DNA from 2 places in the Streptomyces sp. NPDC058289 genome. Region 1 is predicted to be linked to the other one. Evidence: riboswitches for the same ligand, from Rfam matches in the RefSeq annotation. Region 1 holds a riboswitch; the other holds the start of a gene.

Region 1 (7,347 bases):
GTACGGGGTCACGTCGGTGAACCGGCGCTCCCCGAGCCCGGTCCTGGTATCGGCCGCCTTCCTGTGCCACACCCCGCGCTCCGGGGTTCCGGTCGGGGAGTAGCCCTCCGCGACGCCGCTCGCGTCGTCCATGCCCGCGCCGTTGACGAAGTTGAACGCCCACCTCCACGTGTGGAACCCCAGCCGGTCCGCCCCGAGCATCCCCCAGACCAACTGGGTCCGGATGTCGCCCGGGAGCATGTTCATGAACTCCGTCGAGGCCCACGGCGTGTGCGTGAAGTGTCCGATCCGCAGGTCGGGGCGGAGCTCCCGGAGCATTCCGGGGGCCAGGGCCAGGTGGTAGTCCTGGATCAGGACCGCCGCCCCCTCGGCCGCCTCCTCCGCGAGCGCCGCCGCGAAGGCCTCGTTGTACGTGACGTACGAAGCCCAGCGCCGCCGGAACTCCGCGTCGAAGACCGGCTCGCGCGGGATCTCGTACAGGTGGTGGTGGAGGAACCACAGCACCGAGTTCGCGATGCCGTTGTACGCGCCGTCGTAGACCTCCGGGTCGATCGGCAGCATCCGTACGCCCGGCTCGGCGACTCCCCGTCGTACCGCCTCCCGGTCCGCGTCCGACAGCGCCGCGCAGATCCACAGCGCCCCGGGTTGCTCCGCGAGGGCGGTGGAGAGGCCGGAGACGAGGCCGCCCCCGCCGCGGCGGGCACTGAGCGTGCCGTCCGCGGCGAGGGCGTACGAGAGGGGGCCGCGATTCGCGGCTACGAGCACTTGGGAAGCCATGCGGCGAACCTAGCCCGCCTCGCCGCCGGTCAAACGTCAGCGCCTGCGCGTCCGCCTGACCGAGAGGAAGACCACACCGCCGAGTGTCGTGAGCGTGGCGGCCGCCGTGCGGGCTGGTCGAGCGGTGGAGCACGTGGCCGCCTTGAAGCGCTCTCCCGGCTGAGGCCGGGAGATTCCTGCTTACCTTGCGGCAGCGGGCTTGACGCGCTTGGCGCGCCTGACGACTGCCCTTCCGGCAGCCGGACGTTACGCCACGCGACGGCGTGCGTACTCCTCGATGTTCCGCATCGGCGGCCGCTCCTCGGTGTCCACGGCGTAGGTGTGCGGTACGAACCCGTCCGGGCCGCGCTCGAACTGCGTCAGCTCGGGGCGTACGAGGTGCCCGCGCGAGAGCCGCACCTGCGCCGTGCGGTAGATCGCGGCGGCCATCCTGCCCAGGGCCTGGCCGTCCTGGTGCCGGTGCAGCCGTACGCCCACGTCCACCTGGGCCAGCGCGTCCAGCCCGGCCGTGTGCAGCGCGTCCACCAGCAGGCCCAGCTCGACCCCGTAGCCCACGGGGAACGGCAGCCGCTCCAGCAGCTCGCGGCGCACGGCGTACTCGCCGCCGAGCGGCTGGACGAAGCCGGCCAGCTGCGGCCAGTGCAGGTTGAGCAGGGGGCGGGCCACCAGCTCCGTGACCCGGCCGCCCTGGCCGTGGGCCTTGGCGGAGGTGAGGCCGGTCGGGTCGCTGAACTCCTGGCCGAGGGGGCGGTCGTACATCGCCTTGACGAACCGCACGTCCGGATCGGTCAGCAGCGGGCCGACGATTCCCGACACGAAGGTGGCCGAGAAATCGCGCAGGTCGGCGTCCACGAAGCAGACGATGTCACCGGTGGTGGCCAGCAGTGAGCGCCACAGCACCTCGCCCTTGCCGGGCAGCGCCGGTATCCGCGGCAGGACCTCGTCGCGGTGCACCACCCGGGCTCCGGCCTTGGCCGCGACCTCCGCGGTGCGGTCCGTGGAGCCCGAGTCGATCACGACGAGCTCGTCCACCAGCGGCACCGGCAGGCCCTCGATCAGATCGCGCCGGATCACCTCGACGATCGCGCCGACCGTCGCCTCCTCGTTCAGCGCCGGCAACACCACGCTCACCGTGGTCCCCGCTGCCCGCTTGGCGGAAAGCAGCTGGCCGAGCGGTCGGTCGGCGGCGGACCAGGAGCGGTCTGCCAACCAGCGCTCCACCTCTTCCAGCACCTTCAGCACTCCCTGGTTCTTCACTGGTTTGGACCGAAATGTGATCCATCTCGCGGTTCGGACGGCTGTCTCAACCACCCGGGCCTTCGGTTACAGTCTTGAACAACGCGATGGTCCACCGCATGCCGGGGGGCCCGCGTACAAACGCACCGGCGCGCCACAGAGCGCGTGTGCCGGTGCCATACCGCTCATCCAGAGGGGCAGAGGGACACGGCCCGTTGAAGCCCCGGCAACCCTCCAGTCGGTTCTCGCGATCGCGCATTCCAGCGCCGCAGCGAGGTCCCCGGCTAGGGAAGGTGCCAATTCCGTCTCATGGCGAAGTGCGCCATGGGGAAGATGAGGAGAAAGGGCCTCGCCATCATGGCTGCACAGTCTGTCGCAACCTCTGCCGAAACCGTTGAAATCAATGCGTCCGGCACCTCTGTCGATCTCGGTCCCGCCACCGGCCTTTCCTGTCGTGAGTGCGGTACCCGCTTCGAGCTCGGCCCGATCTTCGCCTGCGCCGAGTGCTTCGGACCGCTCGAAGTCGCCTACGAGCTGCCCCTGGGCGACCCGGAAGCCCTGCGCGCCGCCATCGAGGCCGGCCCGAACAACATCTGGCGCTACGCGCCGCTGCTGCCCGTCCCGGCGGACGTGGCCTCCAAGCCGAGCCTGAACCCCGGCTTCACCAAGCTCGTGGACGCGGCCAACCTGGCCAAGGAGCTCGGCGTCACCGGCAAGCTGTACGTCAAGGACGACTCCGGCAACCCGACGCACTCCTTCAAGGACCGCGTCGTGGCCATCGCCGTCGAGGCCGCCCGCGCCTTCGGCTTCACCACCCTCTCCTGTTCCTCCACCGGCAACCTGGCCGGCGCCGTCGGCGCCGCGGCCGCCCGCGCCGGCTTCCGCTCCTGCGTGTTCATCCCGCACGACCTGGAGCAGGGCAAGGTCGTCATGGCCGGTGTCTACGGTGGCGACCTGGTCGGCATCGAGGGCAACTACGACGACGTCAACCGCTTCTGCTCCGAGCTCATCGGCGACCCGCTGGGCGAGGGCTGGGGCTTCGTCAACGTCAACCTGCGCCCGTACTACGGCGAGGGTTCCAAGACCTTGGCGTACGAGATCTGCGAGCAGCTCGGCTGGCAGCTGCCCGACCAGATCGTCATCCCGATCGCGTCCGGCTCGCAGCTCACGAAGATCGACAAGGGTCTGCAGGAGCTGATCAAGCTCGGCCTCGTCGAGGACAAGCCGTACAAGATCTTCGGCGCCCAGGCCGAGGGCTGCTCGCCCGTCTCGACCGCCTTCAAGGCCGGTCACGAGGTGGTCCGCCCGCAGAAGCCGAACACCATCGCCAAGTCGCTGGCCATCGGCAACCCGGCGGACGGCCCGTACGTCCTGGACATCGCGCGCCGCACCGGCGGGTACGTCGAGGACGTCAACGACACCCAGGTCGTCGAGGCCATCAAGCTGCTCGCGCAGACCGAGGGCATCTTCGCCGAGACCGCGGGCGGCGTGACCGTCGGCGTGACGAAGAAGCTCGTCGAGAACGGGCAGCTCGACCCCACGCTGACCACCGTGATCCTGAACACCGGTGACGGCCTCAAGACCCTGGAGGCGGTGGCCGAAGGTGGTGGCCAGACCGCCACCATCCGCCCCAGCCTGGACGCGTTCCGCGCCGCCAACCTGGCCTGATCTCTCCCTCCCTGCACACCGGAAAGGCAGTAGCGCCATGAGCGTCAACGTCCGCATCCCCACCATCCTGCGCACCTACACCGGCGGCCAGGCCGAGGTCGCCGCCGAGGGTGCGACCCTCGAAGAGGTCATCCAGTCCCTGGAGGCCAGCCACCCCGGCATCGCCGCGCGCGTCCTGGACGACCAGGGCAAGCTGCGCCGCTTCGTCAACGTCTACGTCAACGACGACGACGTGCGCTTCGAGGGCGGGCTGCAGACGTCCACTCCGGACGGCGCCGGCATCTCGATCATCCCCGCCGTCGCGGGCGGCTGCTGAGGCTCGTCGGGCTTCGTGGGCCTTCGTAGGGCTTCGTAACACTTCGTAGAAACTGAATTCCCCCCTCCGTTACCAAACGGAGGGGGGAATTCTGCTTGGTTGGGCGCGGTAGGGTTGGGGAAGTCCCCTCCGCTGTTCTTGCCCGCCGCATATGAGCGGGTCGCGCGAGGGTTGACATTGAGTCAACATGCAAGTGCGCTATGGGTCGTTGGCGGCGTTTGTCCGGCCCGAGTTGCCCTGGAATATTCCTGGTTTTCACCCTATTTCAATCTTTTGGTGTGTCCAGAATTCTCGTCGGAATGACCTGTTGCAGACAGCAGCGGTGCGGATACATTCAGCCCCGGTCGAGGCGTTCCGGCGCAAGTTCTGACCCGGGACCGCGAAGTGCGGTCCTGCGCAAGGGCCAGTAATAGGGGAGTTAGGCATGGCTCAGGGCACCGTCAAGTGGTTCAACGCGGAGAAGGGCTACGGCTTCATCGCGGTCGACGGTGGTGCGGATGTGTTCGTCCACTACAGCGCCATCCAGATGGACGGGTACCGCACCCTTGAAGAAGGTCAGCGGGTCGAATTCGAGATCTCGCAGGGCCAGAAGGGTCCGCAGGCGGACATGGTCAAGCTCGCCGCCGGCTAGTCCGACCGCGATCGACCACCGACACGTACGCGGTCGCGCACAGCGGCCGCGCACGACGGCACAACGGCATATGTACGAGGGGCCCACATCCTGGACACGGGATGCGGGCCCCTCGTGCGTGGCGGCTCCGGAGCCCTTGCGGCGTCTGGGTGTTCATCCCGGGTTGCTCGAAGCCGCTTGCACTCGGGGGGGTCGAGTGCTAATCATTGGCGTTAGCACTCTCCGGGTGAGAGTGCTACTAAACGAGGACCGGGTCGGTGAGGCCCGCAGGGTCCGGTGGGAAGGAACCGCCGGGCACGCAGGCCGTCCGTCGCGGGCGCGGGCGCGGTCCGGGAGCAATCCACCGCTGTCCGGGAGGACCACTTCAGATGGCCAAGATCATTGCGTTCGACGAGGAGGCCCGCCGCGGCCTCGAGCGTGGGATGAACCAGCTCGCCGACGCCGTCAAGGTCACCCTTGGCCCCAAGGGTCGCAACGTCGTCCTTGAGAAGAAGTGGGGCGCGCCCACGATCACCAACGATGGTGTCTCCATCGCCAAGGAGATCGAGCTCGAGGACCCGTACGAGAAGATCGGCGCCGAGCTGGTCAAGGAAGTCGCCAAGAAGACGGACGACGTCGCCGGCGACGGTACGACCACCGCCACCGTTCTCGCCCAGGCGCTCGTCCGCGAGGGTCTGCGCAACGTGGCCGCCGGTGCGAACCCGATGGCCCTCAAGCGCGGTATCGAGAAGGCCGTCGAGGCCGTCTCCGCCGCCCTGCTGGCGCAGGCCAAGGACGTCGAGACCAAGGAGCAGATCGCTTCGACGGCCTCCATCTCCGCCGCCGACACCCAGATCGGCGAGCTCATCGCCGAGGCCATGGACAAGGTCGGCAAGGAAGGCGTCATCACGGTCGAGGAGTCGCAGACCTTCGGCCTGGAGCTCGAGCTCACCGAGGGCATGCGCTTCGACAAGGGCTACATCTCGGCGTACTTCGCCACCGACATGGAGCGCATGGAGTCGTCCCTCGACGACCCGTACATCCTGATCGTCAACTCCAAGATCGGCTCGGTCAAGGACCTGCTGCCGCTCCTGGAGAAGGTCATGCAGTCCGGCAAGCCGCTGCTGATCATCGCCGAGGACGTCGAGGGCGAGGCGCTCTCCACCCTCGTCGTCAACAAGATCCGCGGCACCTTCAAGTCCGTCGCCGTCAAGGCCCCGGGCTTCGGTGACCGTCGCAAGGCCATGCTCGGCGACATCGCCATCCTCACGGGCGGCACGGTCATCTCCGAGGAGGTCGGCCTCAAGCTCGAGAACGCCGGTCTCGACCTGCTCGGCCGCGCCCGCAAGGTCGTCATCACCAAGGACGAGACCACCATCGTCGACGGTGCCGGTGACAGCGACCAGGTCCAGGGTCGCGTCAACCAGATCCGCGCCGAGATCGAGAACTCCGACTCGGACTACGACCGCGAGAAGCTGCAGGAGCGCCTGGCGAAGCTCGCCGGCGGTGTTGCGGTCATCAAGGCCGGCGCCGCGACCGAGGTCGAGCTCAAGGAGCGCAAGCACCGCATCGAGGACGCCGTTCGCAACGCGAAGGCGGCCGTCGAAGAGGGCATCGTCGCCGGTGGCGGCGTGGCCCTGCTGCAGGCCTCCTCGGTCTTCGACAAGCTCGAGCTCACCGGCGACGAGGCGACCGGCGCCAACGCCGTCAAGCTCGCGCTGGAGGCCCCGCTCAAGCAGATCGCCGTCAACGGTGGTCTCGAGGGTGGCGTCGTCGTGGAGAAGGTCCGCAACCTGCAGATCGGTTGGGGCCTGAACGCCGCGACCGGCGAGTACGTCGACATGATCGCGTCGGGCATCATCGACCCGGCGAAGGTCACCCGCTCTGCCCTGCAGAACGCGGCGTCGATCGCGGCCCTCTTCCTCACCACCGAGGCCGTCATCGCTGACAAGCCCGAGAAGGCCGGCGCCGGTGCCGGCGGCGGCATGCCGGGCGGCGACATGGACTTCTGATCCACCCCCGGGCTCCGGCCCGAAGGTAGATCGGCTGTTCTTCACGTACCGAGGGCGGCACCCCTTCCTGACGGAGGGGGTGCCGCCCTCGGGCGTTTTCGCGCGAGGCGGCCGGCAGCGTAAGACGTTTCGTCTTACGTCGATGTCATGGCTGACACCGTGACGATCCGCACCGACTCGGAGACCGAGCACGCCCCGGCTGTTCTCACGCGGGACGGCAGCTCGCGATCCGTGGCCGTCAGAGCGGCCGAAGCTGGTCCACGCGGAATCCGAGTCGCAGGCATTGCGTGAGTGGCTCGATGAAAGAGCGGAGACGGGTTGGGCCAGTATCGATCTTGATCCCGGCATCCGCATTCTCGCCCAAACCGTGCGGCCGGCCACGGTTCGAAGCCTCGACGCCGTCCATCTGGCGCCGGCGCTCAGCATCGGAGAGCGGCTGACCTCGTTCGTGACGTACGACAAGCGCCTGGCCGATGCCGCACGGGATGCCGGACTGATCGTCGATGCGCCGTCATGACCTGGTTGACTGCATGACATGACTGATGTGTTCGTCAAGATCTGCGGGCTCAAGACCGCGCACGACGTCGAGGTGGCCGTGGCCGCCGGAGCCGATGCCGTCGGCTTCGTCTTCGCGCCCGGGAGCCCGCGTACGGTCGACGCCGCCGCCGCGCGGGAGCTGGCCGCGGGGGTGCCGGACGGGGTGCTCACCGTGGGGGTGTTCCGGGGGC
Region 2 (7,347 bases), on a different contig from region 1:
CCCACGAACAGGCCACGTCGGCCATCGTCGTGTCCTACTACTGGCACTTCGTCGATGTCGTCTGGATCGGCCTCTTCGCAACGATCTACCTGATCAAGTAGCGAACACGTCGCCGGGCCCGTCCCGGCACTCCATCCAGACACACCGACGCAGAAGATCCTGACACCGGGGTAATCCGTGAAAAAGCTCTCCGCACGACGACGCCATCCGCTGGCGGCGGTCGTCGTTCTACTCTTCGCGCTGGCGGTTACCGGGGGGCTGTACAGCGCCTTCGCGCCCGCGGGCAATGCGAAGGCCGACGAAACCGTCCAGTCCCTCGCCATCGAGGAGGGCCAGAAGCTCTACGCCGTCGGCTGCGCAAGCTGCCACGGAACCGGCGGTCAGGGTTCCTCTGACGGCCCCAGCCTGGTAGGCGTCGGCTCCGCTGCCGTCGACTTCCAGGTGATGACGGGCCGTATGCCCGCCCAGCAGCCCGGCGCCCAGGTGCCGAAGAAGCCCGTCATCTACACCCAGGCGCAGGCCGACCAGCTCGCCGCGTACATCGCGTCCCTCGGAGCCGGCCCGATCGTGCCGACCGAGAAGCAGTACGACCCGGCGGGTGCCGACATCGCGAAGGGTGGCGAGCTGTTCCGCAACAACTGCGCGCAGTGCCACAACTTCACCGGCGAGGGCGGCGCACTGACGAACGGCAAGTACGCCCCCAACCTTGAGGGTGTCGAGCCGAAGCACGTCTACGAGGCCATGCTCACCGGCCCGCAGAACATGCCCTCCTTCCCCGACAGCACCATGCCGGAGAAGCAGAAGAAGGACATCATCGCGTACCTCCAGCACGTCAACGGCGAGAAGTCGACCAGCCCCGGTGGCCTCAAGCTCGGTGGCCTCGGCCCCGTCTCCGAGGGTCTCTTCGGCTGGATCTTCGGACTGGGTGCGCTGATCGCTGTCGCCGTCTGGGTCGCGGCCCACACCGCTAAGGCCAAGAAGTCATGAGTAGCCAAGACATTCCCGAAGAGAAGCACCTGCCGAGCGAGCAGGGCGACGCGCACCACGGTGCCGTGGCAGTGGCGGACGACCCGTTCGCCGACCCCGGTCTGCCGGTTCACCGGCCTCGGATCCAGGACATCGACGAGCGGGCCGCGAAGCGCTCCGAGCGCACGGTGGCCCTGCTGTTCACCCTGTCGATGCTGGCCACGGTGGCCTTCATCGCCTCGTTCGTGATCCTGCCGGTCGACAAGATCGTCTACATCTTCCCCATCGGGAAGGTGAGCGCTCTCAACTTCGCCCTGGGCGTCAGCCTCGGCGCGGCCCTCTTCTGCATCGGCGCGGGCGCGGTCCACTGGGCCCGCACCCTGATGTCCGACGTGGAGGTCGCCGCCGAGCGCCACGAGATCGCGGCCCCGGCCGAGGTCAAGGCGCAGGTCATGCAGGACTTCGCGGACGGCGCGCGCGAGTCGGCCATCGGCCGCCGCCCGCTGATCCGCAACACGATGTTCGGTGCGCTGGCCCTGCTGCCGCTCTCCGCCGTCGTGATCCTGCGCGACCTGGGCCCGCTGCCCGAGGACAAGCTGCGCAAGACCATCTGGGCGAAGGGCAAGATGCTCATCAACCAGAACACGATGGAGCCGCTCCGTCCCGAGGACATCGTGGTCGGTTCGCTGACCTTCGCCATGCCGGAAGGCCTGGAGGAGGACGCGCACGACTTCCAGACGCAGATCGCCAAGGCCGCCCTGATGATCGTCCGCATCCAGCCGGAGAACATCAAGGACAAGAAGGAACTGGAGTGGTCCCACGACGGGATCGTGGCCTACTCCAAGATCTGCACCCACGTCGGCTGCCCGATCAGCCTGTACGAGCAGCAGTCGCACCACGTGCTCTGCCCGTGCCACCAGTCCACCTTCGACCTCTCCGACGGCGCCCGAGTCATCTTCGGCCCGGCTGGTCACGCGCTCCCGCAGCTGCGGATCGGCGTCAATGACGAAGGTTTCCTCGAGGCGCTCGGCGACTTCGAAGAGCCCGTCGGTCCCTCTTTCTGGGAGCGCGGATGAGCACTGCCACTCAAACCAAAGAGCGCAAGGCTCCGGCCGGCGAGCGCGTAGCCGACTGGGCCGACGGCCGGCTGGGCATCTACAGCCTCGCCAAGGCCAACATGCGCAAGATCTTCCCGGACCACTGGTCCTTCATGCTGGGCGAGATCTGCCTCTACAGCTTCATCATCCTCATCCTCACGGGTGTGTACCTGACGCTGTTCTTCCACCCGAGCATGAACGAAGTGCACTACGACGGTTCGTACATCCCCATGCAGGGTGTCGCGATGTCGGAGGCCTTCAAGTCGACCCTGGAAATCAGCTTCGACGTCCGCGGCGGTCTGCTCATCCGGCAGATCCACCACTGGTCGGCGCTGATCTTCATCGCGGCGATGCTCGTGCACATGATGCGCGTGTTCTTCACCGGCGCGTTCCGCAAGCCCCGTGAGGTCAACTGGGTCTTCGGCTTCCTGCTGCTGGTCCTCGGCATGTTCACCGGTTTCACCGGTTACTCCCTGCCGGACGACCTGCTCTCGGGCACCGGTGTCCGCTTCATGGAAGGCGCGATGCTGTCCGTGCCGATCGTCGGCACGTACCTGTCGTTCTTCTTCTTCGGCGGGGAGTTCCCCGGCGGCGACTTCGTGGGCCGGCTCTACTCGGTGCACATCCTGCTGCTGCCCGGCATCATGATGGGCCTGCTGGTGGCCCACCTGATCCTGGTCTTCTACCACAAGCACACCCAGTTCGCGGGCCCCGGCAAGACCGAGAAGAACGTCGTCGGCATGCCGCTGCTCCCGGTCTACATGGCCAAGGCCGGAGGATTCTTCTTCCTGGTCTTCGGCGTCATCGCGCTGATCGCGGGCATCGCCTCGATCAACCCGATCTGGGCGCTCGGCCCGTACCGCCCGGACCACGTGTCCACCGGTGCGCAGCCCGACTGGTACATGGGCTTCTCCGAGGGCCTGATCCGTGCGATGCCCGGTTGGGAGATCAACCTGTGGGGCCACACCCTGGCCCTCGGCGTGTTCATCCCGTTCACGATCTTCCCGCTGGTCCTGGCCACCATCGCGGTCTACCCGTTCATCGAGTCCTGGGTCACCGGGGACAAGCGCGAGCACCACATCCTGGACCGCCCGCGCAACGCCCCGACCCGTACGGGCTTCGGTGTGGCATGGCTGACGTGGTACGTCATCCTGCTGATCGCCGGTGGAAACGACATGTTCGCGCAGTACTTCCACCTGTCGATCAACTCGATCACCTGGTTCGCACGCATCGGGTTCTTCGTCGGCCCGGTCATCGCCTTCATCATCACCAAGCGGATCTGCCTCGGCCTCCAGCGCCGGGACCGGGACAAGGTGCTGCACGGTCGCGAGACCGGCATCATCAAGCGCCTGCCGCACGGTGAGTTCGTGGAGGTCCACGAGCCGCTCTCGCAGGGCAAGCTGCACACGCTCACCTCGTACGACCAGTACGAGCCCGCCGAGATCGGCCCCACGGTCGACGAGAACGGTGTCGAGCGCAAGGTGAAGCCGCTGGAGAAGCTCCGCGCCAAGCTCAGCAAGGGCTACTACGGGGAGAACAACCAGATCCCGAAGCCCACGGTCGAGGAGTACAAGGAGATCCAGAGCGGCCACGGCCACCACTGATCTCCCGCATCACGGCTTCACATGCTTCACGCAGTACGCACCACGCATGACTGCTTGAGGGACTGATTCAGGTCAGTCCTGGTGTCGCCACGGCGAGAGCCCCGTCCAGTGTCTGGACGGGGCTCTTTGCCGTCCCCGGGGCTGGATAGGCTGAAGCCCTTCCCATTCGACGTGGAATCCTCGATGAGCAGCAGGAGCGGACCATGAACCTGGTGACCCCGGCAGGCGGCGACAGCGCGGCGGCCCGCGGCTGGCCGGGCGTTCTGGAGGCCCTGCTGACCGGCCGTGACCTCGGCGCCGACGACACGGCCTGGGCCATGGACCGGATCATGCGCGGGGAGGCCACCGACGCCCAGATCGCCGGCTTCGCGGTCGCGCTGCGGGCCAAGGGGGAGACGGTCTCCGAGATCAACGGCCTGGTCCGCGCCATGTACGCACACGCCAACCTGATCGAGGTGCCGGGCCGGACGGTGGACATCGTCGGCACCGGGGGCGACGGGGCCAAGACGGTCAACATCTCCACGATGTCGGCGATCGTGGTGGCCGGTACGGGCGCCAAGGTCGTCAAGCACGGCAACCGGGCCTCGTCCTCCGCGAGCGGCTCCTCGGACGTCCTGGAGAAGCTCGGCGTCAACCTCGACCTCACCCCCGCGCGGGTCGTGGAGGTGGCCGAGGAAGCCGGAATCACCTTCTGCTTCGCGGTCAAGTTCCACCCCGCGCTGCGGCACGTGGCGGCGGCCCGCCGGGAGCTCGGCATCCGGACCACCTTCAACTTCCTCGGCCCGCTGACCAACCCGGCACGGGTCCGGGCACAGGCAACCGGTGTGGCCGACGCGCGGGTGGCCCCGATCGTCGCGGGCGTCCTGGCGGAGCGGGGCTCCTCGGCGCTGGTCTTCCGCGGTGACGACGGGCTCGACGAGCTCACCACCACGGCGACCTCCCGGGTCTGGTGGGTCCGCGACGGCGAGGTCAGGGAGCAGGGCTTCGACCCGCGCGACATCGGCATCCCGCTGGTTCCGGTCTCCGCCCTGGCCGGCGCGGACGCCTCGTTCAACGCGGACGTGGCCCGCCGCCTGCTGGCCGGCGAGACCGGCCCGGTCCGCGACGCGGTGCTCCTGAACTCGGCGGCGGCCCTGGTCGCGCTGGACCCGGGTACGGGCACCCTGGAGGAGCAGCTCGCCGCCGGTGTCGTACGGGCGGCGGAGTCGGTGGACTCGGGCGCGGCCCGGGCGGCGCTGGCCCGCTGGGCGGCGGCGAGCAACGCGTAGCCGCTGCGACACGTAGCCGCTGCGCGGTGGCCGTTCCGACGGGATCCGGCCAAGATCCAGCAACGACCCCGGTCCGCCATGTGGACCGGGGTCTTGCGTTCGGAAGATCGTGTGGCAGGATTCTCCTCAGGTCACGAGTGACAGCGTTTAGGCCCCGGCTTGCTGTCCGGCAACCCTCCTTCCGTGGCGGGGTGCCCCGGGTGATGACCAGGTCGTAGGCAGTGAGGTCTACGGCAAGCGCGGATCCCTCGAACACCAGGGGTCCTGGTCTCTCGAGGAGCGTTTCCGTGAGCAAGCGAATGCGATAGGGCGAGTCCGCCCCTTCTTCACCCCTCGGAACAGGGTCACTTCCGCGTACCCGCAGCACACCTGCGGCAGCACATCTGTGTGCGGCGGCCGATCCGCATTCCGGGGCACTCCCGTACCCCGAACGGCGCAGCGCCGTATCCGCGTACGGGCACACCGAAGCCATTCAGACCTGCCTGCCGGGAGATACCGCCATGTCCGCAACCCTGAACGCCACCACCGTCGCCGCTGCCGCCGTCACCTCTGCGGCCGAGGGCCCCGCCTGTGCCGAGCCGCTGGCGGTCCTCGGCCGCGAGGTCACCGTGCCGCTCGTCACCGGTGGCGAGGTCACCTACGCCGCCCTCGACTACGCGGCCAGCGCCCCCGCGCTCCAGCGGGTCTGGGACGACGTGGCCGCGTACGCCCCGTACTACGGCAGCGTCCACCGCGGCGCCGGGTACCTCTCGCAGCTCTCCACCGACCTGTTCGAGCAGAGCCGGGTCACGGTCGCCGAGTTCCTCGACTGCCGGCCCTCCGACCAGGTGGTCTTCACCCGGTCCACCACCGACTCCCTCAACCTGCTCGCCGCCGTGCTCCCGGCCGACTGCCAGGTCTTCGTCTTCGAGACCGAGCACCACGCCTCGCTGCTCCCGTGGACGAACGCCCAGGTCACCTACCTCAACGCCCCCCGCACCCCGGACGAGGCCGTCGCCACCCTGGAGCGCGCCCTGGCCGACCGCGACCCCTACGGCCCGGCGCTGGTCTGCGTCACCGGAGCCTCCAACGTCACCGGCGAGCTGTGGCCCGTCAAGGAGCTCGCCGCCGCCGCGCACGCCCACGGCGCCCGGATCGTCCTGGACGCCGCCCAGCTGGCCCCGCACCACCCCGTCTCCGTCCAGGACCTCGACGTGGACTGGGTCGCCTTCTCCGGACACAAGCTCTACGCGCCCTTCGGCTCGGGCGTGCTCGCCGGCCGCGCGGACTGGCTCCAGGAGGCGGACCCGTACCTCGCCGGCGGTGGAGCCTCCCGCAAGGTGGCCCGCCGCGAGGACGGCGGCGTGGACGTCGAGTGGCACACCACCGCCGCCCGCCACGAGGCCGGCTCCCCGAACGTCATCGGCGTCTACTCCATCGCCTCCGCCTGCAAGGCGCTGCAGGAGGCCGGCTTCGAGAACCTCGTCGCCCGCGAGCAGCGCCTCATCACCAAGGTCCGCGAAGGCCTCGCCGAGGTCCCGGCGGTCCGCGTCCTGTCCCTCTTCGGCGACGACGCCCCGCGCGTGGGCGTCATCTCCTTCGTCGTCGACGGCTGGAACAGCTCGCACTTCGCCGCCGCGCTCTCCGCCGAGTACGGCATCGGCGTCCGCGACGGCCTGTTCTGCGCCCACCCGCTGGTCCGCACCCTGCTCGGCAGCGAGCCGCAGGCGCAGGGCGAGTGCGGAGCCCCGGAGGCGGCCCCGGGGGAGCGGTCCCTGAACGCGATCCGCGTCAGCTTCGGCGCCGGCACCCCCGACGAGCACGTGGACCGCTTCGTCCGCGCCGTCAAGGAGCTCGTCGCGGACGGCGCCAAGTGGCAGTACCGCACCGAAGAGGGCCGCTGCGTCCCGGCCGTCTGACAGGCTGCGGGGTATGACCTACTGGGACCCGATACCGACCGTGCGCGCCTGCGTGGTCGGTGAGCCGCTGCCGGGCCACGCGCTGTGGGTACCGGCGTACCGCCCGCCGTGGGGCCCGTGGCCGGACGCGTGGGCGGAGCGCGACTGGCGCAATGTGCCGGGGCCGTTCTACGGCGCGGGAACCGACACGTGCTGGATGGGGCGGGAGGTCGCGCCCGCCCACGTGCTCTACAACGACGACTTGGGTGACGAGTTCGTCTACCGGCAGCCGTGCGACGCCGAGGAGACGTACCGGGTGATCGCCGCGGCGTTCCAGGACCCGATGGTGGGCTACCAGTGCGACGGCGACGTGCGCTGGACGCCGGAGCTGGTCCGCGAGTGGTGGAGCGAACGCGGCCGCGTCCGTGAATGGGCCCGTGACCTGGACCGGAAGTGGTCGATCTCGACGCGGGCCGACGAGCGTGAAGCCGCCGGCGGGGCCCGCGCGTACGTGGCCCACATCGACGGGGACCTC

Evidence for each region. A riboswitch is a leader RNA that binds a small molecule or an ion and turns the genes downstream of it on or off. The one in region 1 is predicted to bind S-adenosylmethionine.
Region 2: another riboswitch for S-adenosylmethionine. It lies ahead of ACFVX6_RS36820 (aminotransferase class V-fold PLP-dependent enzyme); the one in region 1 lies ahead of thrC (threonine synthase).

Annotation. Positions count from the first base shown of each region.
Region 1 covers NZ_JBHVYI010000062.1:885-8,231, forward strand. The annotation lists gene ACFVX6_RS27635 (trehalose-6-phosphate synthase) at 1-777, opposite strand, end outside; gene ACFVX6_RS27640 (glucosyl-3-phosphoglycerate synthase) at 1,024-2,010, opposite strand; SAM riboswitch class I at 2,196-2,353, shown strand; gene thrC (threonine synthase) at 2,371-3,681, shown strand; gene ACFVX6_RS27650 (ubiquitin-like small modifier protein 1) at 3,719-3,997, shown strand; gene ACFVX6_RS27655 (cold-shock protein) at 4,422-4,628, shown strand; gene groL (chaperonin GroEL) at 4,997-6,619, shown strand; gene ACFVX6_RS27665 (hypothetical protein) at 6,903-7,136, shown strand; gene ACFVX6_RS27670 (phosphoribosylanthranilate isomerase) at 7,155-7,347, shown strand, end outside.
Region 2 covers NZ_JBHVYI010000120.1:13,811-21,157, reverse strand. The annotation lists gene ACFVX6_RS36845 (heme-copper oxidase subunit III) at 1-101, shown strand, start outside; gene ACFVX6_RS36840 (c-type cytochrome) at 178-987, shown strand; gene ACFVX6_RS36835 (Rieske 2Fe-2S domain-containing protein) at 984-2,042, shown strand; gene ACFVX6_RS36830 (cytochrome bc complex cytochrome b subunit) at 2,039-3,667, shown strand; gene trpD (anthranilate phosphoribosyltransferase) at 3,871-4,935, shown strand; SAM riboswitch class IV at 5,065-5,181, shown strand; gene ACFVX6_RS36820 (aminotransferase class V-fold PLP-dependent enzyme) at 5,436-6,833, shown strand; gene ACFVX6_RS36815 (ferredoxin) at 6,847-7,347, shown strand, end outside.